One region of the Halomonas bluephagenesis genome, then DNA from elsewhere that is predicted to be linked to it. Evidence: predicted binding sites of a transcription regulator. Region 1 holds the regulator's gene; each other region holds the start of a gene.
The links. Region 1 encodes sigma-54, which starts transcription at its own class of promoters, with help from an activator protein. Its sites were predicted from a motif close to TGGCACNNNNNTTGCTNT; they were not measured.
Positions count from the first base shown of each region.

Region 2: a site for sigma-54 is predicted at 5,718-5,735, ahead of REH51_RS06785 (NCS1 family nucleobase:cation symporter-1). Genes of this name have one in related genera too.
Region 3: a site for sigma-54 is predicted at 5,760-5,777, ahead of REH51_RS08215 (amino acid ABC transporter substrate-binding protein). Genes of this name have one in related genera too.

Region 1 is NZ_CP133631.1:392,844-402,900, reverse strand. Features, by position in the region: gene REH51_RS01915 (YhdP family phospholipid transporter) at 1-2,134, shown strand, start outside; gene tldD (metalloprotease TldD) at 2,134-3,588, shown strand; gene yjgA (ribosome biogenesis factor YjgA) at 3,613-4,134, opposite strand; gene pmbA (metalloprotease PmbA) at 4,231-5,571, shown strand; gene REH51_RS01895 (HPr family phosphocarrier protein) at 5,635-5,904, opposite strand; gene rapZ (RNase adapter RapZ) at 5,963-6,877, opposite strand; gene ptsN (PTS IIA-like nitrogen regulatory protein PtsN) at 6,952-7,422, opposite strand; gene hpf (ribosome hibernation-promoting factor, HPF/YfiA family) at 7,427-7,735, opposite strand; gene REH51_RS01875 (RNA polymerase factor sigma-54) at 7,833-9,248, opposite strand; gene lptB (LPS export ABC transporter ATP-binding protein) at 9,354-10,057, opposite strand, start outside.
Region 2 is NZ_CP133631.1:1,535,808-1,545,864, reverse strand. Features, by position in the region: gene preA (NAD-dependent dihydropyrimidine dehydrogenase subunit PreA) at 38-1,372, opposite strand; gene REH51_RS06800 (NAD(P)-dependent oxidoreductase) at 1,369-2,754, opposite strand; gene hydA (dihydropyrimidinase) at 2,792-4,231, opposite strand; gene REH51_RS06790 (nitrilase-related carbon-nitrogen hydrolase) at 4,263-5,129, opposite strand; gene REH51_RS06785 (NCS1 family nucleobase:cation symporter-1) at 5,789-7,306, shown strand; gene REH51_RS06780 (LysR family transcriptional regulator) at 7,392-8,297, opposite strand; gene REH51_RS06775 (bifunctional diguanylate cyclase/phosphodiesterase) at 8,483-10,057, shown strand, end outside.
Region 3 is NZ_CP133631.1:1,873,105-1,883,161, forward strand. Features, by position in the region: gene djlA (co-chaperone DjlA) at 1-242, shown strand, start outside; gene REH51_RS08185 (glutathione S-transferase family protein) at 305-928, shown strand; gene trhA (PAQR family membrane homeostasis protein TrhA) at 925-1,623, opposite strand; gene ribA (GTP cyclohydrolase II) at 1,659-2,294, opposite strand; gene hemE (uroporphyrinogen decarboxylase) at 2,525-3,637, shown strand; gene speE (polyamine aminopropyltransferase) at 3,637-4,497, shown strand; partial or broken gene REH51_RS08210 (amino acid ABC transporter substrate-binding protein) at 4,590-5,600, shown strand; gene REH51_RS08215 (amino acid ABC transporter substrate-binding protein) at 5,836-6,861, shown strand; gene REH51_RS08220 (amino acid ABC transporter permease) at 6,953-8,143, shown strand; gene REH51_RS08225 (amino acid ABC transporter permease) at 8,165-9,265, shown strand; gene REH51_RS08230 (amino acid ABC transporter ATP-binding protein) at 9,352-10,057, shown strand, end outside.

The sequences.
Region 1 (10,057 bases):
AGAAATTTCCTCCACGTTGGCCCTCTCTGTCACGCAAGGACGATTACCTATCGCGCCTGAGTGGCCCATGCTTGAAGAGATTCAAGGCAGATTGATTTGGAAAGACCAAGTGCTAGAGGCGAGTATTCAGCACGCTGAAAGTCAGGGCATCGACGTCTCTGATGGGGTGCTGAAGATGGCTGATGAGACGCTTAATTTGTCGGGAAGTCTCAGCAGTAATAGCGATTCACTGCTGGCATTTCTTCAGACGATGCCTGAGATTGATATCTCCCTGCTTAACGATGTTCGTGCAGAGGGCAGTGTTGAGGGTGAGATTGCCTTGTCGTTACCGCTGAACGCGCCTGACTCACTGCAGCTAGAGATTAATGCTCGACCAAACTTCACAACGCTTGCTTTTCAGCCCGTAGACATTCCACTAGAAAATCTTCAGGGGCAGCTGACGTGGCAGCAGCACGGTGAAAAAAGCGCTTTGCTTGGTCATGTCTCGGGTCAGTTGTCAGGCAGTTCTGTAGAAGCGGATATCGATGTTCCTGACGATGGTATTGCCCTGCGCGGCGATATTGATATCGCCACCTTGTTTCAGCTGGCCAATATTCCCGGTGAACAAGCTCGCCAACTGTTTGGTGGGCGTACTCAGTGGCGTGGACAGATCAATTTACAGCCATCACCGTCGATCGTCCTTGAGAGCCGTTTGCTTGGCATTACAAGCGGATTGCCAGCGCCATTTGGTAAGACCGCTGAACAGCCATGGCCATGGCTGTTACGCGCTGACTTCGATAGTGGCCGCTTAACAACACAGTTAGCCGATATTGTTAATGCCCGTGTGCAGCTTGGCAATAATGAGCTGGCTGGAGTGGTTGCTCTAGGCAGTGCAGGCGCTCTTGATAACTGGCCGACGCAACCAGGCTGGAGAGTTGTCGCGCATGTTGATGAGTTGCCTCTCGATGACTGGCAGGAAGCGTTGTCTCCGTTAATGCAAGCGTCGTCTCCAACGAGCGGCGACGGTGGGGATACGCCGATATCAGTAATGCTTAGTACGCCTTGCGTGCATTTCCGTGATACGTGTTTTGGTCGGCTAGAAGCGACAGGCAGTATCGAAGGAAAGCGCTTGGCTATGCAGTTAAACGGTGATCTTGTATCAGGTCGAGTGGATTATCAGCCTGATAGCGCACTGCCGCTTGATATTGCCATCTCGTCGCTGGAGGTAGATCGACTATTCGATATGCCGGCTGCAGCACATGACAGCAGTGCGCCGACGCCTGGCTCTTGGATGGATGCCGTCGAAACCCAGCACACTACCCCGAGTGCGATTCCAGAATGGCTTAACCAGTTGCCGAATGGCAGGCTCCGGCTAGCTGATATTAGCGTTGGTGAAGGACGTTTTGGGCCGCTAACCGCTTATTGGCAAGCCCGAGATCAACGCTTTACCCTTTCCCCAGTTGGCCTCACGTTAGGGCAGCTTACTGCCCGCGGAGAATTGGTTTGGGAAGGCAATGCTATCAATAGCCATACGCGTGCTGATATTTCGATACAAGGTGGTGATGTGGGCACTGCGTTAGAGCGTTTAGGTCAACCAATTGCTATGCGTAGCCGTACCACGGATGTCAGTGCCGCGTTGACGTGGCCAGGCGCTCCCTGGCAGTTTGAACTAAGCCGGGCAGAAGGAGACATTCGTACCGATGTACGTGACGGGCGCTTTGTGATGCTGGAATCTACGCCGGCTCGCTTGGTTGGCCTTCTTAATTTTGACAATATACTGCGCCGCTTGCGTTTCGACTTTTTAGACGTGACGGGGCAGGGAACCGCGTTTGATCGGGTACATGGCACGGCAGATGTGGCTGCTGGTCAACTCATGCTGCGTGGACCACTTACCATTGAAGCACCGTCCACCACGCTAACCCTGACGGGAAGCGTCAATCTTATACAACGTGAACTTGATCAGCGACTAGGCGTCACACTACCTATCAGCCAAAGCTTGCCCATCGCAGCTATTGCCGTGGGGGGCCCCATTGTGGGCGGAGCACTTTTTATAGCTGACCAGCTTTTTGGCAAAGCGCTGGATCAAGCGACAACTATCCATTATCGCGTGCGAGGCCCGTGGACGTCGCCGCAGATTACTCTAGAAGGCCCTTAATGACCGTACATAAGAGCGATGTAAATACCGCTGTTTCCATTTTGTTGACACCGGGTGGCCTAGATTTGGATGCCCTTGATACGGGGCTATCTTATGCCATGGGCGGTGGTATTGATTATGCCGACCTCTACTTTCAGCGTACTTGGCAAGAGGGCTGGGTGCTGGAAGATGGTGAAGTAAAAGAAGCCAGCTATAACATTGATGGCGGCGTTGGAGTGCGCTCCTTGGCGGGTGAGAAAACAGGCTTTGCTTACTCCAATCAAATTACTGCGGACGCACTAATGGATACTGGCCGAACAGCGGCAGGCATTGTGCGTAGTGGTAAGCAACTACCCGGCCAGCCAGTCGTGGCTGTTAGCGCTGCTAGTCGTTATGCAGGGCTTGACCCACTGGCGGGGCTTTCGGCTGACGAAAAAGTGGCGATGTTGAAACAGGCAGACCGCATAGCACGCGCGGCTGACCCCTGCATTAGCCAAGTGAGTGCTTCATTATCAGGTACTTACGAAGTGGTGCTAGTGCGTGCCAGCGATGGCACCTTAGCGGCAGATATCCGCCCATTAGTACGTTTTAACGTGAGTGTCATCGCGGCTAAAAACGGCCGTCGAGAGCGAGGCAGTGCTGGTGGGGGCGGCCGTTACTCGATGTCCAGGCTGCGGGATGAAAACGTAGCAGAACGCTATGCCAAAGAGGCTGTTCGCCAAGCCTTGGTTAACCTAGAGGCAGTGGATGCACCTGCTGGTCAAATGCCCGTCGTTCTCGGTGCAGGCTGGCCGGGTATTCTGCTTCATGAAGCAGTGGGCCACGGGCTAGAAGGCGATTTCAATCGCAAGGGTAGTTCAGCCTTTGCTGGGCGTATGGGAAAACGCGTTGCGGCAAAAGGTGTGACGGTCGTTGATGACGCTACCGTTGCTGACTGCCGTGGTTCGTTAAGCGTGGACGATGAAGGTACGCCGGGGCAGTACACGCCGCTGATTGAAGACGGTATTTTAACTGGCTATATGCAAGACAAGCTTAACGCACGGTTAATGAATATGGCGCCAACCGGCAATGCGCGGCGTGAGTCTTTTGCCCATTTGCCGATGCCACGTATGACCAATACCGTAATGCTGGCAGGCCAAGATGAACCTGCTGACATTATCAAAAGCGTTAAGCGAGGTATCTATGCGGTCAGTTTCGGTGGTGGTCAAGTCGATATTACATCAGGCAAGTTCGTGTTTTCAGCCAGCGAAGCCTACCTCATTGAAGATGGCAAAATTACTGCGCCTGTCAAAGGCGCTACTTTGATTGGCAACGGCCCTGAGGCAATGGGGCGTGTTTCAATGATAGGCCACGATATGGAAATGGATACAGGGATTGGTGTATGCGGCAAAGAGGGGCAGGGTGTGCCGGTAGGCGTCGGTCAGCCCACCCTTAAGCTGGATGAGCTGACCGTCGGCGTTACCCAGTCATCGTGACCGAGTCATTGAAACAAGCAGGGTTTAGAGTGCCAGCGTATCGCGTAAGTGTTTGAACAACTTGCGCGAGCTGGTAGGCGGTTTACTTTGCTCACGCTCTTTACGTGCGTTCCGCACCAGTTGACGTATTGCCTGGCGGTCAGCGTTTGGGTATTCCGCCATAAATAAATCAACAGCGCTGTCACCTTCCTCAACTAACCGATCGCGCCATTTTTCGAGTCGGTGAAAGGCATGATCGCGCTGTTCCTTTTCCTGTTCGATGGCATCGAAGACACCCTGGATAGCAGTAAGGTCCTCTTTGCGGATAAGCTTGCCCACATATTGCATATGGCGACGGCGACCTTCATGAGAGCGGATGCGCGAGGTCTCTTCTATGGCGCGCAACATATCGTCGGAAAGTGGAAATTTCGCGCGCTCCGCGGGTTTCATAGCGATAAGCGTTTCGCCAAGCGCCTGAAGGGCATGCATTTCTCGCTTGAGTTGAGACTTACTGGGGCGCTCTTCTTGTTCGTCAATATCGAAGGACTCGGGACGTTGCTTAGGCATACTAGAACTCACTAATTAGTTTCGTTTGCAGCATTATATCAGGCTGCGACCACAACATTGATTCGCCAATGCGATTCAGGCGAAAAGGAGGCCAATATGGCACAAGCATTTGATGCAGCGGCCCAGCAGGTACTGTTAACGCAGCGCGCCGAAGAGGCGCTGGCGCTGGCAAAAAAATTAGGCGCAGATGCTGCCGAAGTAGGCGCCAGTGTAGATCAGGGCCTTGGGGTTAGTGTTCGTCTTGGTGAAGTAGAAACTGTCGAGCTTTCACGTGACCAGGGAATTGCCATTACGCTTTATGTCGGTCAGCGCAAGGGTAGTGCCTCGTCTACCGATGCCAGCAGCGCGTCAATTAAAGCGACCGTAGAGAAAGCCTTGGCGATTGCCCGTTATACGGGTGAGGATCCTGCTGCAGGATTAGCAGATGCGGCGCTAATGGCAACCGACCTACCTGACCTCAAAGTGCATTATCCGTGGGCGTTGACGACTGACGAAGCAATCGATCTAGCATTGGCGTGTGAAAAAGCTGGGCGTGACGTGGCGGGGATTCATCAGTCGGAAGGCGCTTCGCTCTCCAGTGGTGAGGGTGTGCGTGTTTACGCTAACAGCCACGGTTTCCTGGGCACTCAGAAAGGAAGTAGCCATTCGCTTTCCTGCATGCTGATTGCGCAAGATGAGAAGGGTATGCAGCGCGATTATGAGTATCCCTCGGCACGTAACCCCGCCATGCTTCGGGATCCTGCGGATATTGGTCGCGAAGCGGCGTCACGCACTCTGCGTCGGTTGGGCGCTCAACGGCCGCCAACAGGTACCTTTCCTGTGCTGTTTGACCCGTCGCTTTCCAGTGGTTTGGTAGGTCACTTAATGGGGGCGTTGGCAGGCGGGGCGCTTTATCGCGAAGCCTCTTTCTTATGTGACCGCTTAGGTAGCCCGCTATTCCCAAGCTGGTTTGGGTTGGAAGAGCGGCCCATGGAAGTAGGAGCGACGGCTAGCTCGCCGTTTGATGCTGAGGGCGTTCAGACTCGCAATAATCGCTTTATCGAGCAGGGGAATGTAGCCAGCTATATGCTGTCTGCTTACAGTGCACGTCGCCTGGGAATGCAATCGACAGGTAATGCAGGGGGCGCGCGCAATTTACGCTTGTTAGCACCGCTAACACCTCGAAATGAGTTGTTGAAGCAGATGGGGCGTGGCATTTGGGTGACTGAGCTGATGGGGCAGGGCGTTAACGGTGTTACGGGTGACTATTCGCGAGGCGCTGCAGGCTTCTGGGTGGAAAATGGTGAAGTACAGTACCCTATCGAAGAATTCACCATTGCCAGTAATTTGAATAGCATGTTTGCAGGCTTGGTGGCTGTCGGTGATGACATCGATACCCGTGGCAGTATTCACACGGGCAGCTGGCTAATTGACGCGATGACCGTCGCTGGTAGCTAACAATCGAGCTAATAGCTCAGTTAGCAACTTTGCGTAATAACTTATGGCAGTTGCTGCCTAACGTTAGTGGTCTTCGTCAAATCGTGCGTCGAACAATGCTTCTATAGCCTCTAGTGCTTGTTCGGCGTCGTCTCCTTCGGCATGGACTCTCAGTTCAGTGCCACAGGGAGCGGCCAACATCAGTAGCGACATGATGTTGGCCGCATCTGCCATTTGCTGTTGTTTGTAAATGTGAATATTAGCCGAAAACTGTTGGCCACACTTGACGAGCTTAGTCGCTGCGCGGGCATGAAGGCCGCGCTTATTAGTGAGTGTTAACGTTCTTTCTGGCACTCTGGTTCCTTTTTGCCGAGTGGAGTCGTGAAGAAAAGGCGTTGGTTAGTCGCTGTGCTTATTTTGCGTTTGTTGAAGGCGAGGATGTGAATGGCTGCTGTTCACTGAGGGTGTAATGCAGGCCTAGCTCACGATGACGGAGTTGGATTTCTCCCGCTTGTTTAACCAGCATTTGCGCCAATTGTTCCACCATATAGACAGAGCGGTGTTGTCCGCCGGTACAGCCGATCGCAATGGTCATATAACTGCGTTGGCTATTTTGGTAGGCAGGCAGCCACTTCTCCAACCATGTCTGGATATCATTGCTCATCTCTTCCACGACGGGATAGCCCTTCAGAAAAGTAATGATATTGGCGTCACGCCCAGTGTATTGGCGCAGCGTTGGATCCCAGTACGGGTTTGGCAGGCAGCGCACGTCAAAGACTAAATCAGCGTCAAGCGGGACACCGCGTTTATAGCCAAATGATTCTAGTGTTAGGGTTAATCTATCCTCACGCTTTTGGGCAACCTGGTCGGTTATCCGGCGGCGCAGATCGTGAACCGACAGGCGAGATGTGTCGATCATTAGGTCAGCGAGATCACGGATGTCGAGCAGAGTTTCTTCTTCTTTATTAATGGCCTCTTCAAGCGTCATGTCGCTATCGCGCGTCAGCGGGTGACGTCGGCGCGTGGCAGAGTAGCGCTCAAGAAGAATTCGCGCATCGGTGGTTAGATAGATAACTTGAAAATGAATGCTTTTCTGACGCAACGATTCAAGCATTGCTGGCAGCTGCTTTAGTGCAGCTGGTAGATTGCGTGCATCGATACTAACCGCTAGTTGGGGGCGTTCCCCTTGCTCACGCAGTTCATCCACCAGCGAGCCGAGCAGCATAGCGGGCAAATTATCGATGGCATAATAGCCAAGATCTTCTAACGCTTGTAAGGCGATAGATTTACCGGACCCTGAACGGCCGCTAATGATCACCAATTGCATAGAGTTTCTCTTGGCATGCCAATAAAAATGGAGATAAACGTTGGGCTAACAAGCAGTGCTTAGCGGTGGACCATTTAGGTAACAGGCTGTTCGCGAATTTTAGCTGTTATAAGGTCCAAAAGTTCGCGTTGGCTAGCCGCTCTGCGAAGCTGCTGACGTGTGTCAACGCTGTTCATAATAGACGCCACTTGCCCCAATAAAGCTAAGTGAGTGTCATCCGCCTCTTCGGGTACTAAAAGGACAAATACAAGGTCGACGGGATCGCCATCAATAGCATCGAAATCCACAGGCTCAGTTAGCTTTAAAAAACTAGCGATGGGTGAGCTGCAGTGAGGGCTGCGTGCGTGAGGAATGGCAACGCCGTTGCCTATTCCAGTGCTACCCAGGCGCTCACGACCAATGAGGCGGCTGAAGACTTCTTGGCTATCTAGGCTAGGCGTATTTTGCGCAATAAAGGTGCTGAAAAATTCCAGCACCCTTTTTTTGCTACCCCCGGGGACGTCATACAGCACGCGCTCCGGGGGAAGAATGGTTTCCAACGTCATTGAGTTAACGCACGCCTGCGCCTTGGGCGCGAGCTTGTGCTTTTTCCTTATGTTTAACGAGTTGACGATCGATTTTATCCGCTAGTGCATCAATCGCAGCGTACATATCATTGTCTAATGCTTCTGCGTGTAAATCAGCACCTGCAGCATGCAGGGTGCAGGCAGCTTGCTGACGCTCCTTTTCAACAGATAAGGTCACTTGTACGGTGGTGATGTTGTCGTAATGGCGCTCAACGCGTTCCAGCTTCTCATTTACATAGTCACGCAAGGCGTCAGTCAGATCTACGTGATGACCAGTGATATTTACTTGCATTGACGTGCTCCTTATCCATCGGACTGTTCTTCGATTGTAACCCTTTTTGCGCTATTGCAAAGCCCTTAGACAGACTTTGTTCGTTAGCACTGTTTTATTAGCGTAAACGGCGGCGTTCGCTTGAAGAGGGTATACCCATTGACTCGCGATATTTGGCCACCGTTCGCCTTGCCACATTAATGCCACCCTCTTCCAATAGCGACACGAGGCGGCTGTCTGAAAGAGGTTTCCCGGGCGGTTCATCTTGCACCAGTTTTTTGATTCGAGCCCGGATGGCGGTGCTGGAGTGACTGTCACCGCCGTCCTGGCCACTGACTTGGCTTGAAAAGAAGTATTTGAGTTCGAATACCCCGCGCGGGGTATGGATATATTTCTGTGTGGTGACCCTGGAAATAGTGGATTCATGCATTTCCACAGCGTCCGCGATATCGGCTAATATCAGCGGTTTCATGGCTTCTTCGCCATGTTCCAGAAAGCCTATCTGGCGAGCTATGATTTCTCGACCAACCCGCAGTAGTGTATCGTTTCGGCTTGAAAGGCTCTTGATAAGCCAGCGTGCTTCCTGGAGATGCTCTTTTAAAAACTGGTTATCTTGGCTCTTGTCAGCCCGTTTAATGAGGCTTGCGTAGTCAGGTTGAATGCGCAGCCGTGGCAATGCCTCCGGATTTAGCTCCAGGTGCCATCCCTCGTTATCGTGTCGTACCACTAAGTCTGGTGTCACATAGCTGTCATCTGTATCGCCAAAGGCGCTTCCTGGCCGAGGATCAAGGCTGCGGATCAAGCGGATTACGTCATCGAGCTGATCATCATCCAGGCTTAAGCGTCGCTTTAACAAACGCACATCATCTTTACCGAGCGCTTCAAGAAATTGACGTACTAGACGCTTGGCTGGCATAAGCAGCGGTGTATCTTCAGGCAGTGAAGCGAGCTGCAGCATTAAGCATTCCCGCAGGTCGCGAGCAAACACGCCGGTGGGCTCAAACTGTTGAAGACGAAGCAGGGTTGTTTCAACTTCACGCTGGCTAAGGCCTTCATGTCCTTGGGCTTTAAGTCCTTCGCGAATGTCGTTGAGAGGCTGGGTCAGATAGCCGTTGGCGTCCAGCGCATCGATGAGGCTTTCAGCGATGGCATGGTCGCGAGGTGAGAAGTCCGTCATGGCGAGTTGCCAAAGTAAGTGACCATGTAAGCTTTGGCCAGCGGCTTGACGCTCAAAGTCAGGCCCCTCGCTGCTGGTGCCATGGCTGCCTATATCTTGGTAAGTGTCTGACCAGTCACTGTCAGTAGAGAGTTCGCTAGGAATGCTTTCGGACCACTCAGCTTCCTGGGGTTCACTAACGGCCTGTTCGCCGAACTCATCTTCCTGTTCAAGCATTGGATTGGCATCAAGTGCTTGCTGAATTTCTTGACGAAGGTCCAGTGTTGATAGCTGTAGCAGGGCAATGGCCTGCTGCAGCTGAGGTGTCATGGTCAGCTGTGTACCGATACGCAATTGAAGAGAAGCTTTCATGACCATCTGAGAACCACTCGTTAATCAGAAAGCTCCACCCTAGTGCGAGTTATGGTTTGGTGCAAGTGCAATAAGTATGCCACTAGCACTATTTTTGCTGCAGGTGACTGTTTACAGGCGGAAATCAGCCCCCAAATAAACGTCTCTTACCCTTTGGTTATTGAGGATTTCCTGGGGAGGGCCGCTGGCGATGATATGGCCGTCACCTACAATGTAGGCAATATCGCAAATATCCAGTGTTTCCCGTACGTTGTGGTCAGTAATCAATACCCCGATATGGCGTTTTTTAAGTGCTCGGATTATCGTTTTAATATCGCCCACTGAGATCGGGTCAACGCCGGCAAACGGCTCATCAAGCAAGATAAAGGCAGGCTCTGTCGCAAGAGAGCGGGCAATCTCAACACGCCTACGCTCTCCGCCTGAAAGACTCATGCCTAAATTGTCACGGATGTGGGTGATGTGAAAATCTTCCAGTAGTGACTCAAGGCGCTGCTCCCTGGCGCTACGGTCGAGCTCTTTGCGGGTTTCCAGGATTGCCATAATGTTGTCGGCGACGGAAAGTTTACGAAAAATAGAGGCTTCCTGGGGTAAGTACCCAATACCTGCCATCGCGCGTTCGTGCATGGGGGCATGTGTTAAATCAAGCCCATCAATGCCTACTTTTCCCGCATCAGATTTCACCAAACCGACAATCATATAAAACGATGTCGTTTTGCCTGCGCCGTTGGGGCCTAGCAGGCCTACCACGCTGCCTTGAGAGATCTCTAGGTTAATATCCTTAACCACGCGGCGGCGCTTATAGCTTTTGGCTAAGT
Region 2 (10,057 bases), 1.1 Mb from region 1:
GCGGTGCCATTACTAACATTGAAGCGTGGTGAATGTTTCAAGAAGCGACGCGGAAGGGGTTGCGTGGGTCGTTGTCCCAGGCTAGGAACGGTTTCCCCGTTTCTTGGGGCACCATGGTGATGCAGTTTTCCACTGGACAGGTAATTTGGCATAAGTTGCAGCCAACGCACTCGTCTTCAATTACCTCGTAACGGCGTGCGCCGTCTTGCTCGGTGAGCTTGGCAATCGATTGGTGGGAGGTGTCCTCGCAAGCGATATAACAGCGGCCGCACTCAATGCACAGGTCCTGATCAATCTTCGCAATGGTTTTGAAGTTGATGTCCAGGTGCTTCCAGTCAGTGGTTTGTGGCACGGCTTTGCGAGAGAACGATTCAATGGAGTCGTAGCCTTTTTCTGCCATCCAGCGTGAAAGACCATCCTTCATCTCTTCCACAATGCGAAAGCCGTTGAGCATTGCAGCGGTACATACCTGCACGCTACCTGCGCCCAGAGCAACGAACTCTGCAGCGTCCCGCCAGTTGGAAATTCCCCCGATGCCAGACAGTGGTAGTTCGGCCGTGGCTGGGTCGCGGGCGATTTCCGCCACCATATTCAGTGCGATAGGTTTTACGGCGCTGCCGCAGTAGCCGCCGTGGGTGCTTTGATGGCCTACCGTGGGTTTTGCGACCATATTGTCCAGGTCGATGCTAGTGATGGAGTTGATGGTGTTAATCAGCGATACCGCATCGGCGCCACCCCGTAGTGCCGCTTGGGCACCTACCCGAATGTCGGTGATATTGGGTGTGAGTTTTACAATCACCGGTTTGGAATAGTGCTTCTTACACCAGTAAGCGACTTTTTCGATGAGGTCGGGGTTTTGGCCGACTGCCGCCCCCATGCCGCGTTCCGGCATGCCATGGGGACAGCCCAGGTTTAGCTCAATGCCATCTGCGCCAGTTGCTTCCACCAGTGGCAAAATATGTGCCCAGGCTTCTTCGTTACAGGGCACCATAATGGAGACAATCAGTGCACGGTCGGGCCAATCTTTTTTCACCTGGGTGATTTCTTGAAGGTTGATCTCCAGCGAGCGGTCGGTAATGAGTTCGATATTGTTGAATCCAATCACCTCGCGGTTTTTACCATAGTGAGCGGAGTAACGTGAAGAGACATTCACCGCAGGTGGCTCTTCGCCAAGGGTTTTCCAGACGACGCCGCCCCAACCCGCTTCATAGGCCCGCACCACGTTATAGGCTTTATCGGTGGGTGGTGCGGAGGCTAGCCAGAAAGGATTTGGAGCTTTGATGCCAGCAAAGTTCACCGACAGGTCAACGCCGTTCACCACGCTGTCACCGCTGTTTTTCTTGCCCGGTGGTGTGAAAGGAAGTGTATTCATGCGGCCTCCTGCTTAGCGGCAAGCGCTTGGTGAATGGCATGGGCAGCCAGTTTGCCGTGTTGAACGGCTTGAACGGTGAGATCTTGTCCAGGTTTCACGCAGTCGCCACCCGCGTAAACATTGGGCATTGAGGTGCGGAAGAACGCATCAACTTGGATACGTTCGCCGTCCCGGGCAAGCTCTCTGGCGGTTTCATCCGTCAGGCTAGCGCTATCAAAGCCTTGGCCAATCGCCTTGAAGATGGCATCGGCAGCAAGGTCGAATGTTTCTCCTGTGGGGGTTAACTGGCCAGCTTGGTCGTGGGTCTTGGCAAAACGCATACCGGCCACGCGCCCTTGGTCATCCAATAAAATTTCGTCTGGCTGGGCCCACGTCACCATGCGCACGCCGTTAGCTTTGGCAATTTCTTGCTCATGATCGGTAGCGGACATCGCCTCTGTGCCACGGCGGTAGACTAGCGTTACCTCTGTCGCGCCTAGGCGAGCCATTTGAGTCGCCATATCAATGGCGGTATTACCTGCACCGATCACAATGCAGCGCTTGGCGACAGGTAAGCTGCCAAGGTCTTTGGTTTGGCGCAGGGTTTTAATGTAGTCAACGGCTGGCATTAAGCCGGGAGCATTATCCCCAGTGAGCCCTAAGGCACGGCTGGCACCAAGACCTAAGCCAAGGAAAACGCTATCAAACTGCTGATGCAGCGTGGCAAGTTCTAAGTTATCGCCCAGACGCTGGCCGTGCTGGATATCAATGCCGCCGATTTCGAGTAAAAACTCCACTTCTTTACGTGCGAAATCATCGGTCATCTTATAGCGGGCGATACCGTACTCATTCAGTCCGCCTGGTTTTTGTTCGGCCTCGAAAATGGTCACCTGATGGCCCAGCATTGCCAAGCGGTGAGCACAAGAAAGGCCAGCGGGGCCCGCGCCTACCACGGCGATATGTCGGCCGCTGTTAGCCGCCCGCTTAAACGGGTGGCTTTCGAACTGCATATGGTCAGTAGCGTGGCGCTGCAACAGGCCAATTAATACGGGCTGGCACTCTGCATCATGGTTGCGTACACAGCTACGCTCGCAGAGGATTTCAGTTGGGCACACTCGGGCGCAACTGCCGCCAAGAATGTTGGCTTCCAGAATGGTTTCTGCTGCGCCATTAATGTTGTTTTCGCTGATTTGGCGAATAAAGCTTGGAATATCAATATCCGATGGGCACGCCTCAACGCAGGGGGCGTCGAAACAGTACAAGCAGCGCTGGCTTTCGATCATTGCTTGGCGGTGGGTTAACGGCGGATGAAGGTCGCTAAAATTGTTTGCCAGCGAGGGTGGGTCGTAGGTGCCGACCTCTTGTGCGCTGGGCAGGTGGTCAAGTGAGTGGTTCACGGTCATCTCTCCTATTGGCTTTTTTCTTTTCTTGAGGAGTTGTTCAGCGCTTTACGGCTACCGGGGCATTTAATTCAGCACGCTTAGCCAGTAGCTCGAAAACACCTGGGTAAGCGGGGCGTTTTAAGTAGCGCCCAGCACCACGCTCGGCGTGCAGTTCACCGTCTCGCCATACCCATTTACCTTGGCTAATCGTGTGACGGGCAATGCCGCGCACCGTTTTGCCCTCAAAGATGTTGAAGTCGACATTTTGATGGTGAGTTTTGGCGGAGATCGTACGTGTGCCATTGGGATCCCAAACCACAATATCGGCATCGGCGCCCACTTGGATGGCACCTTTACGAGGATAAAGATTGAAAATTTTGGCGGTATTGGTGGAGGTCACGGCGACAAACTCCTGAGGCGAGAGTTTGCCGCTGTTAACGCCTTCATCCCATAGCACTGCAAGGCGATCTTCTACCCCGGCAGTGCCGTTAGGAATCTTGGTAAAGTCATCTTTGCCTGCGGCTTTTTGATCTTCACAGAAGCAGCAGTGGTCAGTGGCAGTGGTTTGCAAATTGCCAGATTGCAGGCCATGCCACAGCGCTTCTTGATGCCCTTTGGGGCGGAACGGTGGGCTCATTACGTGGGCGGCGGCGGTTGCCCAGTCGGGATGTTGGTAAACGCTGTCATCAATGAGTAAGTGTCCTGCCAGGCACTCGCCGAATACTGGGTGGCCTTGCTGGCGGGCATAGGCAATTTCATCGACGGCGTCTTTGGTGGATACATGTACCAGATAGACCGGCGCCCCTAGCGTGCTGGCAATTCGAATCGCTCGGCTGGCGGCTTCACCTTCTACCTGTGGCGGGCGGGAAAGTGGGTGAGCTTCCGGCCCGGTAATGCCCTGGGCCAGTAATTTCTGCTGCATGTGGTAAACCAGTTCGCCGTTTTCGGCGTGTACCGTAGGCACTGCGCCCAGTTCAAGGCAGCGTGAAAAGCTTTCCACCAATATGTCATCAGTGGCCATAATCGCGCCCTTGTAGGCCATAAAGTGCTTGAAGCTATTCACCCCATGTTCGCGCACCAGGGTACCCATTTCCTCTTTGACGCTTTCATCCCACCAGGTGATTGCCACGTGGAAAGCGAAATCAGTGGCGGCTTTTTTCGCCCCCCCTTGCCACGTCTCAAAGGCTTCTAAAAGTGATTGGCCTGGGCTTGGAATGACAAAGTCGATAATCGTCGTGGTACCACCCGCCATAGCGGCGGCGGTGCCGGTGTAAAAATCTTCGCTAGCCACCGCGCCCATAAACGGCATTTGCATATGGGTATGAGGATCAATACCGCCGGGCATTACTAACTGGTTGCTGGCATCAACGATTTCGCAGTTGTCGGGGAGGTCCAAGTTGGTGCCGATGGCGTGTATTTTTCCGTCGATGCACAGTACGTCAGCGCGGTAAGTGTCGGCATGGGTAACGACGGTGCCGCCTTTGATCAATAAACTCATTATGAAATCCTCGTGTGATTCATCAACAGGGCTACTCACCATCAGTGAGGCGGGGGTAGGCATCTGGGCGACGATCACGGAAGAACTGCCAGTTATTGCGTACCTCGCGCACCATATCTAAATCAATTTCATGCACCAGTAGCTCGTCTTCAGTTTCGCTGGCCTGGGCTTCGATTTTGCCGCGTGGGTTAACGATGTAGCTGGAGCCGTAGAAGTCACCGATATTCCAGGGCGCTTCAGTGCCCACGCGGTTGATAGCGGCAATGAAGCAACCGTTAGCCGCGGCGGAAGCAGGTTGCTCAAGCTCCCATAAGTATTGGGAGAGTCCTGCCACGGTAGCGGAGGGGGTGAAGATCACCTCAGCACCATTGAGCGCCAGCGCACGCCAACCTTCAGGGAAATGGCGGGCATAGCAGATATACACACCAATTTTGCCGTAGGCAGTGTCGAAGACCGGCCAGTTTGATTTTCCTGGTTTGAAGAAGAACTTCTCCCAAAAACCAGCAACTTGAGGAATATGAGTTTTATGATATTTGCCGAGGTAGCTGCCATCGGCATCAAACACGGCGGCGGTGTTGTAGTAAACGCCGGTCTCTGTTTCTTCGTAGACGGGCACGATGATTACCATGTGGTGTTCGGCAGCCAGTTTTTGCATCATCTGACACGTCGGGCCTTCTGGAACACGCTCTGCGGCGGCATACCATTTTCCATCTTGGCTTGGACAGAAGTACGGCTGGTTAAATACTTCTTGAAAACACAGTACTTGCACACCCTGTTCGGCGGCCTGCTGAATCATTGGCAGGGGTGCTTCATTCATCGCGTCGCGGATCGCCGCAGGGTCTAAGTCGGTACTGGTTTTGAGGCCCATTTGAATTAAGCCGATTTTCATTTTCTGCATGGAACATGCCCTCTCAAGTCATACGTGCCAACCGCATGCGGACGCATGTCGGTACGTTACTGGTCAAGTAACAAGTTTGTGGTCACGTGGCGTGCAGCGGCGTCTTACCGTGCCTTTTTCGCTTAGCCTTGCTTGTGAAACTTGCATTGATAATAGAGTGATGCAAGCGAGGTTAAGCGAGCGTCTTATTGTTGTTTGTAAAGTTGTCATGTTTGACAGCTTTTTGAACATAGTCCGTTATTAGGTGTTGTTTCAAGCGTTTTTTGATAATTTTATTTTGTTGGCTTAACTCTTTGATTTTTTAGTATTTTTATTTCTTATAGTGCTGTTTTTGCTAAGTTGGTGAAGTACTGCACGATGTTAGTGATTTTTAATTTTTTCTTTTAAAACATAGCGTTGTATTAGTTTAATTTGAATATAAAACTTTTTTTCGCATCTTTTTGGTGCGTATTTTCTTTAAATAGCTACGCTTATTAATGGCTTTGAAGAGCTACAAGGCGAATAACAACAATCACGCTAAAAGTAAGTGTATGTCTGCCTAGTAAGTCAGCTTTTTGATCAATGGGTTAGTGTTTGTGCTTTTGGTTTAGGCACGCTTATTGCTCTTAGAAGACTGGAATCGTGAATATAATGGGCAACAGCACTGCTGAGGAGACTATATGACTGGCTCAACATCCCGAATGGTGGACAGAGAGGGGTTAATTGAACTCGACGTAGGCACAGACGTAGGTGATAGCCCTCGTTTTAATAAAGATATTGCACCCACTCAGGCGATTGAGCGAACTTGGAGCAAATGGAACATTGCTGCACTTTGGGTGGGTATGTCGATTTGTGTACCTACCTACACGCTGGGGGGGGTGTTAACCGCCTACTTTGGCCTTAGTGTTGGTGAGGCGCTTTTTGCCATTTTGTTAGCCAACGTGATCGTATTGATCCCGCTCACCCTAAACGCCTTTCCAGGCACTAAATTTGGGATTCCCTTTCCTGTTGTACTGCGATCATCGTTCGGTATTTTAGGTTCTAACGTGCCTTGCTTGGTGCGTGCTCTAGTTGGCTGCGGCTGGTTTGGTATTCAAACTATGTTTGGTGGCTTGGCTATTCATCTTCTGTTATCCGAACTGGTTCCCGCTTGGGCTGCGCTGGGGGGAGTAGGTGAGGTGATTGGCTTTTTTGTATTCGGCGCAACGAATCTCCTAGTGGTCATTCGTGGGGCAGAGTCGATTAAGTGGCTGGAAACCTTAGCGGCGCCATTGTTGCTCGCCGTGGGGATTGGGTTAATGACGTGGGCGTGGCCGCACATGTCGATGACTGAGCTATTAGCGCAACCGCCCTCGCGCCCAGAAGGAGCTTCGGTATATGGCTACTTCTTTGCGGGCTTAACCGCTATGGTGGGTTTTTGGGCGACGTTGTCGCTGAACATTCCCGATTTCAGCCGGTTCGCTAAAAGCCAAAAAGATCAAATTGTTGGCCAAGTGATTGGGTTGCCGCTGACAATGTTCTTCTTTGCAGCGTTGGGCGTTGTATTAACCGCGGCGTCAGAGTCGCTGGTGGGGCAAACGGTTGCTGACCCGGTGCGTTTGATTGGCTATATCGAAAGCCCTTTCTGGGTAGTGCTTGCCATGTTGCTAATCATTATTGCCACGATTTCTACTAATACCGCCTCGAATATTGTTTCTCCCACGAATGACTTCCAGAATATTGCCCCGAAGCTGATTAACCAAACCCGCGGCGTCCTTATGACAGGGGCCGTGGGTGTTTTACTGATGGGCTATGATCTTTTGCAAAAGGCGGGACTCATCGCTCAAGGCGTATCTCTTGAACAGATGTATTCAAACTGGCTGCTAGGGTACTCCAGCCTGCTTGGCCCCATCGCAGGGATCATGGCTGTGGACTATTTTCTAATTAAAAAGCAGCGTTTAGATGTGCCTAGTCTATATATGGATAACCATGCTTATCCTGCGGTGAATATAGCGGGCTTTATCGCGTTCGGCGTGCCGGTGGCGCTTACGCTAATATCGCTACTAACCGGCACCATGAACTGGTTCTATGACTATGGCTGGTTTACAGGGTCCGCGCTCGGTGCGATTGTTTATTATGTCGCAAGCCACGTTTTAACATCGTCTTCCCAGGTAGGACCCGCGCCTCACTTGGCCAGTGAGACGGCAAAACAGCCATAAACTCACTACATATAAACATCGCCAATGATCGAAGCTCGGCCAAGTGCCGAGCTTTGATATTTTTTGCTTGGCATAAACTGGTGATTTATTTTGTGCCTTTCACAAATCCTAAAAATGCATCCACCACCCGGTTGGGGCGGCGGTCATGGCGAGTGATTAGAACAAACGGAATCCGGTAGCGCTGGGTGGCCGGGTGAATGACGCGCATCTTTTCTGCGTTAACCCATTGAGCGGCTACGTGTTCTGGAAGAAAGCCGATAAAGCGTCCAGTGAGAATCAAAAACGCGGCACCTTCCCGATCAGAAGCCGATGCTTGTAGATTTAACCCATCATGCGCTTTACGTGCATCGCTAGGGAGTGGGTAGCGAGGTGTTATCGCTGGGTAAGCAGCTATCTGCTCAGCCGTCAGCGCTTCATCGATTTCACTAAACAAGGGGTGGCCGGCAGCACAGTAAAGAAACGAAGGCTCATCGTACAATAAGTGCGTTTCTAAGCTGGTAGGTAAATTAACCGCGGGCACCACACCGACATGCAAGTGTCCATCCATCACGCTCCGAATAACGGCATCCGAAGGCTCCATGTGAATATTAACGGTGACTTCATGGCTTGGCGCTGTCAGCTCGGCGAGCGCATGGGTAACATGCATAGCGGGCAAGGTGACCAAGTTATCGGTGATGCCGATATTCAGTTCGCCCTTGATGGTATGATGCAGTGCATTTACATCGCTTTTAAAGGCTTCTAGCGCGGTCAGTAGCGTTAACCCCGCTTGGTAAATCTCTTTGCCTTCTTCGGTTAAACTAACCCCGCCTCGGCCACGCTGGCATAGCGAAAAGCCTAGCCTGCCTTCTAAATCATTCATGTGCTGGCTAATGGCTGAGCGACTGATGCCTAGAGCGGTTTCTGCGGCGGGGAAACCACCACATTCCACCACCGTTTTAAAAATACGCACTAAGCGCACTTCGTAGTCACTCATTTGGCCTAAAGATGCCATGGCAGCCTCTTGTTAAGTAAAATAACGACTTTTATGAGCATTTTTGCTGAAAATTGATATACATCAAACACAAGCCAAGCCACTATCTAGAGCCGCTTACGAGGAGCCGCTGTGGTGTATCTTTCAACGTTCTTTTTATACTGTATCAGGTGTGCTGCGGGATACCTGAATAAGGCCTACGTATAATGCTGCTACCTCGCAGTGATCGAGTAACTAAAAAAAGTCAGGTATTACCTGACTTTCGGCGTCAAAAGCGGCGAGTTATTACGATCTATATTTTGTCGTTATGTATGATGATTACGCTGTTTGGCTGGTTGCTTAAAGGCCAGTATCACCAGGAAGTCAATGCGGCTGAATCCCGTGTGATTGCCCGTGCGAATGTGGTGTCAGAATGGGTAAAAGGCATGTTCGGGCAAAGCAGCCAAGGCTTGTTTAGTCTGGCCGAGCTGCTAGATATTCACCAAACAGGCTCTTCAGGGCTAGACAGCTTAGAGGCTGATCGTGCGAGTGCCGTTCAGAGAGCGCTAGACAATCTTACTGAGTACGTACCGCTGATCGATAGTGTCGGAGTGTTGGACGCCCAAGGGCGTCTACGTTTAAGCAGTGACGATAATCGTCATGTTGGGGAGGAGTTTGGCAACAGCGCTTTTTTCCGTACCTTTAAGCAAGGTGGCCAAGACGAAATGATGACGCCGCTTATTTGGTCGGCGAGCAAGCAGCGTTTCTTTCTTTATCATGGCCAGCGTTTAGTGAATGACCGAGGTGATTTCGCTGGTGTGATTATGTCTCGCATCATGCCGCATATCCTGGACGATGCGCTGAAGCAAATGCGTGTGTACGAAGGTGAAAGCATGGCACTGATAGATGAACATCTAAAAGTGGTTGCTCGGCACCCACCTCCCCATGAAGGAGTAACCATTGGTAGCCAAATTAATGCACCTGACACGCAGCAGTGGTTAGACAGCGAAAACCTTTCTCGGACGCTAACCACGATCTCACCTCTTGACGGGAGTAACCGCTTATTCCACATGCAACGGATTAGCGAATATCCGGTGTTTGTTGTGGTGGGCGTTGACCTTCACACGCTGATGACGGGATGGCGTCAGCGCTTGCTGGTATTATTGTTGGTCGTTGGTTTGATTACGCTGTTGGGGGCCTGGGGCGTTCGCCACTACCTAAACCGTCTCACGTTAGCTTATCAGCTGCATGAGCGAATAAAAGAACGAGAGCTAGCACGGGCGGAAGCGCAAGCGCGTGGGGCACGTATGGATGCCTTAGTCCACTCGATCCAGGATTTGATTTTTGTATTTGATGTGGAAGGGCGCTTTAGCTATATCCATGCAGTTGCCCCTGAGCAGTTACTTATTAATAGCCAAGATGCGCTGGGAAAGCACTTTTCACATGTCCTACCTGTTCCCTTAGCCCGCGCATTTGCCGCCGTTTTTGAAAGAGTGCAGCAGTTTCATCAAGTAGAAAGGTTTGAATATCCACTGACCATTGACGCACAGCCACACCATTTTCATGCCACCGTAAGCCCGCTAATAAGTAGTGCCGGACAATTTGAGGGAGTGTTATCGGTGAATCGTGATATTACCGAAGCGAAGCGCGCAGAAGTAGAACTACAGATTGCTGCGGCCGCTTTCCAGGCGCACCTAGGTATCATGGTGGCGGATGCGCGGGGAAATATTTTAAAAGTTAATGATACGTTTAAGCGCATAACGGGCTATAGCGATGCCGAGGTGATCGGTAAGAACCCTCGC
Region 3 (10,057 bases), 1.5 Mb from region 1:
CCGCCGCGAATTCACAAGGTTCCAGCGAAGAGGCGCTAAAAGACGCCTACCGCGTACTTGGGGTGAATGAAGACGCCAGCGACGCAGAAATCAAGAAAGCGTACCGCCGCCTGATGAGCCAAAACCACCCAGATAAACTCGCCGGTAAAGGGCTGCCAGAAAGCATGCGTGAAGTGGCTCAGGCGCGCACCAGCGAAATTGGCAACGCTTACGAACGCATCCGTAGCGCCCGAGACCGGTAGCTCGACAGGTTTCTAAGCACTCGCTACAGTAAAGCCTCACCGCGCTGCTTAGGAGCCGCCTAATGATAACGCACTACAGCTTTCCGAACTCCCGCTCGGTGCGGGTTGCCTGGACACTTGAAGAGCTTGGGCTGGAATACCGCTGCCAGCATGTAGCGCTGGATAAAGGCGAGGGACAAACCGCAGAACACCTAGCCCGCCATCCAGATGGCAAGGTGCCCGTCATTGAAGATGGCGAGCTAACGCTGTTTGAGTCAGCTCCCATCTGCCGCTATCTCGCTGAACAATACGGTGACGACCGCCTATTACCAGAAAACGCCGCTGAACGAGCGCAGGTCGACCAGTGGCTAAGCTTTATCGTCACTGAAATAGAGCAGCCACTGTGGTTACAGGCCAAGCATAAGTTCGCCCTTCCCCAAGACCAACGCGTCCCCGCCGTACTGCCTACCGCCGCATGGGAGTTTCAGCGGGCACTGCAAGCGCTTGAGCGCCGTTATCATGGTCAGGAAACGTTGGTAGGCGATACCTTCACCCTGGCGGACTTATTCCTTACCCACACCTTAACGTGGGCAGTTGGTATGAAGCATCGCCTGCCTGAACCCCTGGCTGCCTACCGCACACGCCACGCTGATCGTCCAGCGCTAGCCCGTGCCATGGAAAAAGAGCAAGCGGCAGTTGATCGCTAAGTGACCGCTCGGTGGGGCAGGACAGTGCTGTAGACGGCAAAGTAGTGGCAGACACTTCCGGCAATCACAAACAGATGCCAGATAGCGTGATTGTAGGGGATGGCGCGCACGGCATAGAAGATCACCCCTAGCGTGTAGATGATTCCCCCTGCGGCAAGCAGAGCGATGCCGGCCACTGATAAATTGGCCGCCATCTCTCTAGAGGCCAGCACGATCATCCAGCCCATCAGTAAATAGATAGCCACGCGTAGTGCCGCGAAACGCTGTGGCCAAAGCAGTTTACAGCCAATCCCCACTAGCGCTAGCGACCACACGGCGGTGAATAAGACCCAGCCCGTGGTGCCGCGCATATTAACGAGCAGAAAAGGCGTATAGGTGCCCGCGATAAGTAAGTAAATCGCGCAGTGGTCAAGCATCTGGAAGCGTTGCTTCCAGCGCCGATTAGAAATGCCGTGATAGAAGGTCGAAGCGGTATAAAGCAGGACTAACGTAGCGCCGTACAGGCTCAGGCTGACAATTTTCCAAGGATCAACATGGGCAGCTAAGCTCGCGACTACCAACAGCACGACCATGCCCACCAGGCTGAGTACAGCACCAACCCCGTGGGTAATGCTGTGTAACCACTCTTCGACAATGCTGAACTCGCCTTGCTCTTGAGGCAGCACGTCACGCTGTTGTTCATCTTCGGCTTTCATCTTGGGGCACTCCTAACAACTCCCCCCGCTCACTATCATCCTTTACGTTCAATATCGACGTCGCTGGCCTGGGTAAAGTCGTCCAGCGCCATCATATGACCAAGTTTGCCAGCTTTCGTTGAGAGATAGTGTTCATTGTGCGGGTTCAGGCCAGTGGTAATCGGTAGGCGCTCAACCACATTCACCCCATCCCGGGTTAAGGCATCAACCTTTCTAGGGTTATTGGTCATCAGTTTTAGTGCCGTGATACCCAAGTGGTTAAGCATCGGCACACACAGGTCATAGCGACGCATGTCCGCACCAAAACCAAGCTGTTCGTTGGCTTCGACCGTATCGGCACCTTGGTCTTGCAGATGATAAGCGCGGATTTTATTCAGCAGCCCAATACCTCGCCCCTCCTGGCGCAGGTAGAACAGCACGCCACGCCCTTCTTCGGCAATACGCTTGAGCGCTTCTTGCAACTGATAGCCGCAGTCGCAGCGCATTGAGAACAGCGCATCACCAGTTAAACATTCAGAATGCACGCGCCCCAGTACTGGCTCGCCGCCGCTCACATCACCTAATGTTAAGGCGATATGGTCTTTACCCGTGGCTTCGTCTTCGAAGCCGTGCATGGTGAATGTGGCCCAAGGCGTGGGCAGCCGGGAAGTGGCAATGAAGCGAATGGTCACAGGTTACCTCGTTGATTAACCAAACCAGCTAACCACACCGGCGTTGGCAAAATAAGAAGACAGTTTACCAGGAAGCGGCGGTGGCCTCACGGTATCAACAGAGAGAGACGTTTTTAAGTACGTTTTTAAGTACAATTGCTATTTTCAAGCACAGTTATCTCCAAGTACCGTTATCTTCAAGTACGCTATTTCCCTTACAATGCGGGCAAACTTCTCAAGAGCAAGTGTTTATGACCACCACACCTTTGCAAAACGACCGTTTTCTTCGCGCGCTGGCTCGCCAGCCCGTCGACCGCACTCCGGTGTGGATGATGCGCCAAGCAGGCCGTTACCTGCCAGAATATCGTGCCAGCCGCGCCGATGCTGGTAGCTTTATGGATCTGTGCCGCAACCATGACCTCGCCTGTGAAGTGACGCTACAGCCCCTTGAGCGCTACCCGCTCGACGCCGCTATTCTGTTTTCCGATATTCTCACGATCCCAGACGCGATGGGCTTGGGGCTCTATTTCGAAACCGGTGAAGGCCCTAAATTCAGAAAAACGGTACGCACCCCAGAAGAGGTGGCAGCGTTAACGGTGCCCAACGCCGAGCGCGATCTCGATTATGTAATGCGTGCCGTTTCGACCATTCGTCGTGAGCTGAACGGCCGGATGCCGTTGATTGGCTTTTCGGGCAGCCCCTGGACGTTAGCCACTTACATGGTGGAAGGCGGTTCTAGCAAAGATTTCCGCCACTTGAAAACCATGCTTTACGATACGCCAGACACCATGCACCAATTGCTGGATACCCTGGCGCAGTCAGTAACCGACTACTTAAACGCGCAAATTCGCGCTGGCGCTCAAGCAGTACAGATTTTTGACACCTGGGGCGGAGCGCTATCAACACCCGCCTACCTGGAATTTTCGCTGCGCTACATGGAGCAAATTGTCTCCGGCCTGATTCGTGAGCACGGTGGCCGCCGCGTGCCGGTCATCCTGTTTACCAAGAACGGCGGCCAATGGCTTGAGCATATCGCCTGCGCTGGAGCCGATGCGCTAGGTATCGATTGGTCCACCGAACTTTCTGACGCCCGCGCACGGGTAGGCCATAAAGTGGCGCTGCAAGGTAATCTCGACCCCAACGTACTGTTCGCTCGGCCTTCTGCCATCCGCGCGGAAGTTGCACGGGTGCTGGAAAGCTATGGGCACGGCCCTGGCCACGTATTTAACTTGGGCCATGGCATCAGCCAGTTCACCAACCCTGATCACGTCACCGCCTTTATGGAGGCGCTGCACGATTTAAGCCCGCAGTATCATCAAGGCATTCCTACCCAAACGAACGCCCCGCGCCCAGGAGCAAAGTAATGAGCGATTTACGCGACGACCAGTGGTTTACCGAAGTATTTGATAGCCACGGCAGCGCTTTCTCGCTGAAAGTCACTGAGAAATTGCTGGATGTGCAAAGCCCCTACCAGCACCTGGAAGTGTATACCACGGAGACCTACGGCAACCTGATGGTGCTAGATGGCTGCGTAATGCTGACCGATCGCGACAACTTCCTCTATCACGAAATGATTGCCCACCCGGCGCTGTTCACCCATCAAGACCCCAAGCGGGTAGTGATTATTGGCGGCGGCGACTGCGGCACGCTGAAGGAAGTGCTGCGTCACCCTGGTGTTGAAAAAGTGACGCAAATCGACATCGATGAAGAAGTGACCAAGGCCGCCGAGCGTTTCTTCCCAGCGCTGGTAGAAGCTAACGGCGACCCACGTGCCGAGCTGTTGTTTGCTGATGGTGTAAAGTGGGTAGACGACGCTGCCGATGAGAGCATCGACGTGCTAATTATCGACTCCACCGACCCAGTTGGCCCCGCCGAAGGGCTGTTTAAAACCGACTTCCTGAAGCGTTGCCACCGTATTCTAAAAAATGGCGGCGTGATGGTGCAGCAAAGCGAATCACCGCTTTACCACAGCGGCTCTATTATTCGCGAACTGCGTAACGACATGCGTGAAGCGGGCTTTGATAGCGTGGCCACACTGCCCTTCCCACAGCCGGTTTACCCTTCTGGCTGGTGGAGCGTCACGTTGGCCGGTAAAGCGACCAGCGTTGAAAGCTTCCGCGAACAGGCTGCCGCTGAGCATGAAATGCCGCTACAGTACTACACAGGTGATGCTCACCGTGGTGCACTATCGCTGCCGCCTTTTATGCGTAAAGCCTTCGCATAACGCTGCGCCTGCGAATAGCCAAAAGGCCGAGCATTGCTCGGCTTTTTTTATGTGCTTACGATTATTTGCCCTTTCACGTTAAGGAATAACAAATGAAAACCGTTCGTTGGTTGGGAGTAGGAATTGGTGTTTTAGTACCCGCGATGGCTATGGCCAGCACGTTGGAAACCGTTCAAGAACGCGATAGCGTGCGCTGTGGCGTTAATGCCGCTCAGCCAGGTTTTTCATCGTTGGCTGACGACGACCAATACCGGGGCCTGGACACCGATGTGTGCCGTGCCATTGCTGCTGCGGCGCTTGGCGACGCGACAAAAGTAGATTTTGTACCACTCGACTCGGTAGAGCGTTTCACTGCTCTGCAGTCTGGCGAAGTCGATGTCCTATCACGCACCACGACCTGGACCTAAAGCCGTGACACAACGCTGGGAATGAACTTTACCGGCGTGAGTTATTACGATGGCCAAGCCTTTATGGTGGCCAGTGATCTAGGTGTGCAAAGTGCCAAAGAGCTTGATGGCGCAGCAGTTTGCACCCAGTCCGGCACCACCAGCGAACTCAACCTTTCTGATTACTTCCGCATCAACGGCATGACCTATGATACCGTCGTATTCGATGCACCCGAGCAATCTATTGCAGGCTTTGAAGCAGGCCGTTGCGACGTTTTAAGCTCCGACGCTTCCCAACTTTATGCCCAGCGGATGCAGCTTGCTGATCCCGACATGGCGGTCGTGCTCCCTGAAATCATCTCGAAAGAGCCGCTTGGCCCAGCCGTTCGTCAAGGTGACGACCAGTGGTTCAATCTTGTGAAGTGGTCACTGTTTGCCATGCTAAATGCGGAAGAGCTAGGCATCACCCAAGCCAACGTAGACGAGCAACTTAATTCGGAAAACCCTGATGTAATGCGCCTGCTTGGCCAAGACGGCGACTTGGGCGAGCCAATGGGCATCAACACCGATTGGGCGTACCAAATCATCAAGCAAGTGGGTAATTACGCCGATATCTTTGATAGAAACGTCGGTGCTGACTCTGACTTCAAGATTGCTAGAGGCTTAAACGCCTTGTGGAAAGATGGCGGTATTCAGTACGCCCCACCGATTCGCTAATCCGATTCGCAGATTCTAGGCTAAACGTAGGGAGGAATTAGCGGCATTGCACCAAAATAGAGCGACCAGTAGCCGCTAATGCGCTTTTTTGCACCCATTCTTTCGTATAAGTCGCTCATTTTGCGTTGAAAAGCGCTGAATATCGCGACATATCCTTTCTGGCATCTTCCTTGCTAGCTTTTAGTGTCATGCATCTGCATGCATAACGACATTAAATCGAGTAAGGGGAACGACCATGATGAATAAGAAACACTTGGTACTGCTGGCCTCCGCGGGTGCTATCACGTTGGCCGGTGTCGCCACTGCCCAAGCCGATACGTTAGAAGATACGATGGAGCGTGGCGCCGTGCAGTGCGGTGTCAGCGACGGCCTGCCAGGTTTTTCCGCCCCAGACGATGAAGGTAACTGGCAAGGACTCGACGTTGACGTATGCCGTGCTGTTGCAGCTGCCGTTCTCGGCGACGCGGATGCGGTGAACTATATTTCTCTGAACGCTGTAGAGCGTTTCACTGCCCTACAATCTGGTGAAGTGGACGTACTTTCACGCAATACCACGTGGACCACCACACGTGACACGACGCTGGGCCTCAACTTTACTGGCGTTAACTTCTATGATGGCCAAGGCTTTATGGTCTCCCGCGACCTGGGTATTTCCAGCGCGTCTGAACTGGACGGTGCCGCTATTTGTATTCAGTCTGGCACCACGACTGAGTTGAACCTAGCAGACTACTTCCGTGCCAACGGCATGGAGTTTGACCCCATCGTTTTCGATACCTCTGAACAAACCGTTGGCGGCTTCCAGGCTGGCCGCTGCGACGTTCTGACCTCCGATACTTCCCAGCTAGCCGCACTGCGTATTCAGCTAGATGACCCGTCTGGCGCGATGATTCTGCCAGACGTTATCTCTAAAGAGCCGCTCGGCCCAGTGGTACGCCAAGGCGACGATGTATGGTTCAACATTGTGAAGTGGTCGCTATTCGCAATGATTAATGGTGAAGAGTATGGCGTCACCAGCGAAAATGCCGAAGAAATGCTCAGCTCTGATAACCCTGATGTTGCCCGCCTGCTTGGTCAAGATGGCAACTACGGAGAAGGTATGGGCTTAGACGCTGATTGGGCCTACAACATCCTGAGCCAAGTCGGTAACTATGGTGAAAGCTTTGATCGCAACGTGGGTATGGGCTCTCCACTTGAGATTGAACGTGGTGTTAACGCCCTGTGGAACCAAGGTGGTTTCCAGTACGCACCGCCGATTCGCTAAGCGTCTCGTTTGACCCCGGCCCGCCGCCCCATTCTTCCAGGGGCCTTGGCGGGCCATTTGATTGACCGTCCGTATCGCGGAGACGCCTTCCATGTCCGTAAGTCCTAACACTCGCCCCGCTGGCCACAAGCCGCCGTTTTGGCGAGACCGTGCCAAACGTGCGCTTATCTTCCAGCTGCTGCTCGTCGCTGCTGTGGCAGCCTTTTTGCTCTACATTGTCGGTAATGTCCAAGACAACTTATCCGCACGTGGTATCACCACCGGGTTTGGTTTCTTGGGCAACACCGCAGGCTTTGGAATTGTGCAGAGTCTGATCGACTACTCTTCCCAAAGCACCTATGGCCGCACCTTCCTGGTCGGCTTACTCAATACACTGCTGGTAGGTGGCCTAGGGGTATTGGCTGCCACCATCATTGGCTTTATTGTTGGCATCGCCCGCCTGTCGCCTAACTGGCTACTGGCGCGCTTAGCCACCGCCTATATCGAAACCTTCCGCAACATTCCGCTGCTGCTGCAAATTTTCTTCTGGTACTTTGCCGTGCTACGCACGTTGCCGAGCGCCCGGGAGAGCATGGCATTTGGAGAAGCGATTTTTCTTAACGTGCGCGGGCTGTATTTCCCTCAGCCACTGTTTGAGTCTGGCTTTGGCTTAATCCCCCTCACCTTTCTTGTCGCCATTGTTGCCAGCATTGCGCTGGTTATATGGAATAAGCGTCGCCATGAAGCCACTGGGAAACGCCTGCCAGCTTACTGGATCTCGTTTGTGCTGATTTTTGGCTTACCCCTGTTAGTACTGGTAGCCACCGGTGTGCCAGTTACCTGGGAGATGCCGGAACTGCGCGGCTTTAATTTCCGTGGCGGTATCACGGTGATTCCCGAGTTCCTCGCCCTTTGGCTTGCCCTGTCGATCTATACCGCCTCATTTATTGCTGAAATTGTCCGCTCAGGCATCCAGGCGATTTCACACGGGCAAACGGAAGCCGCCCAGGCGTTAAGCCTGCCACGTAACCTGGTACTTCGCCTGGTGGTCATCCCTCAGGCGCTGCGTGTCATTATTCCGCCGTTGACCAGCCAATACCTGAACTTGATCAAGAACTCGTCGCTGGCCACTGCCATCGGCTATCCCGACCTTGTCTCGGTATTTGCAGGCACCACGCTGAATCAGACCGGCCAAGCCATTGAGGTCATTGCAATGACCATGGCGGTCTACCTAACCATCAGCCTGCTGGTGTCCATGTTTATGAACTGGTTCAACGCCCGAGTGGCACTGGTTGAACGCTAGGCCGACGGTGAGGATGTTCACATGATCCATAATCAAACAATCATTAAAGAGCGGCCAGCCCCCAGTAGTTCTGTCGGGGCGGTTGCCTGGCTACGTGCCAACCTGTTCAACGGCCCGATCAATACTATCTTTACCCTAATCGGGCTTTACATACTCTATTTGCTCGTGGTTCCCACCGTTCAGTGGGCGTTTCTGAATGCCGATTGGATAGGCACCACACGGGATGACTGCTCTCGGGAAGGGGCTTGCTGGGGCTTCATCAATGCACGCTTTACTCAGTTTATCTACGGCTTGTATCCCCGTGAGGAAATCTGGCGAGCCAACATTGTCTTTGCTGGCTTCTTTACGCTAATAGCGTGGCTGGCAATTCCCCGCCTACCCTTCAAACGTTGGGTAGCCGTGTTTGCCTTAGTCGGCTTCCCCATTGTTGCCTATGTGCTGCTGCACGGCGGTTACTTCGACCTTCCCCGCGTATCGACACACCGCTGGGGTGGTTTGATGCTGACTCTGCTGCTGGCCACCGTCGGCATGGTTGGGGCGCTACCAATCGGGATTGTGCTGGCATTGGGGCGACGCTCCAATATGCCAATCGTGAAAAGCTTCTGCGTGGTATTCATCGAGTTCTGGCGCGGGGTGCCACTGATTACCGTACTGTTCATGGCCTCGGTAATGCTGCCGCTTTTCCTGCCTTCCGATATGAGCGTCGACCGGCTAGTACGTGCACTGATCGGCTTAACACTGTTCCAAAGTGCCTACATGGCCGAGGTTATTCGTGGTGGCCTGCAGGCCATCCCTAAGGGTCAGGAAGAGGCTGCCGCTGCGCTAGGCATGACCTACTGGAAACGCATGGGCCTGATTGTGCTTCCTCAGGCGCTGAAGATGATGATTCCCGGCATCGTGAACACCTTCATTTCGCTGTTTAAAGACACCACCCTGGTCATGATCATCGGGCTATTTGACCTATTGGGGATCGTGCAAGCGGCGCTGGCCGACTCACGCTGGCTGGGCTTCTCACTGGAAGGGTATGTGTTTGCCGCCTTCATGTTCTGGATCTTCTGTTTCAGCATGTCGCGCTATAGCCAGTATTTAGAACGCAAGCTGCACACCGGCCATAAGCGCTAACGCCGCTTTTATTAACGATTTTTTAGCAGGATAAAGACATGACTCAAGCAGCCACCAACCTCTCTGGCACCAGTACTTCTGACCTGATGGTCGAAATGCGCGGCGTTAACAAATGGTACGGCGATTTCCACGTGCTGCGCGATATCGACCTAGAAGTAAAACGCGGCGAGCGCATCGTTATTTGCGGGCCTTCAGGCTCGGGCAAATCAACCTTGATTCGCTGCATTAACCACCTGGAAGAGCACCAGCAAGGTGATATCGTGGTGGGCGGTGTACCGCTCACCCAAGACGTTAAGCGTATCGAACAGATCCGCCGCAGCGTGGGTATGGTGTTCCAGCACTTCAACCTCTTCCCTCACTTAACGGTGCTGGAAAACTGCTGTATCGCACCGATGTGGGTACAAAAAAAGCCGCGCCGCGAAGCAGAAGAAATGGCCATGCAGTACTTAGAGCGGGTGCGCATTGCCGAGCAGGCACTTAAGTACCCAGGCCAGCTTTCCGGCGGTCAGCAGCAGCGGGTAGCCATTGCCCGCTCACTGTGCATGCACCCTGACGTGATGCTATTCGACGAACCGACGTCGGCTCTTGACCCGGAAATGATCAAGGAAGTGTTAGACGTTATGGTGGAGCTTGCCAATGAAGGCATGACCATGCTCTGCGTGACCCACGAAATGGGCTTTGCCAAAACCGTCGCCGACCGGGTGATTTTTATGGATCAAGGGCAAATTATCGAAGAAAACGCTCCCGAGCCTTTCTTCAATAACCCACAATCAGAACGTACCCAGCTATTCC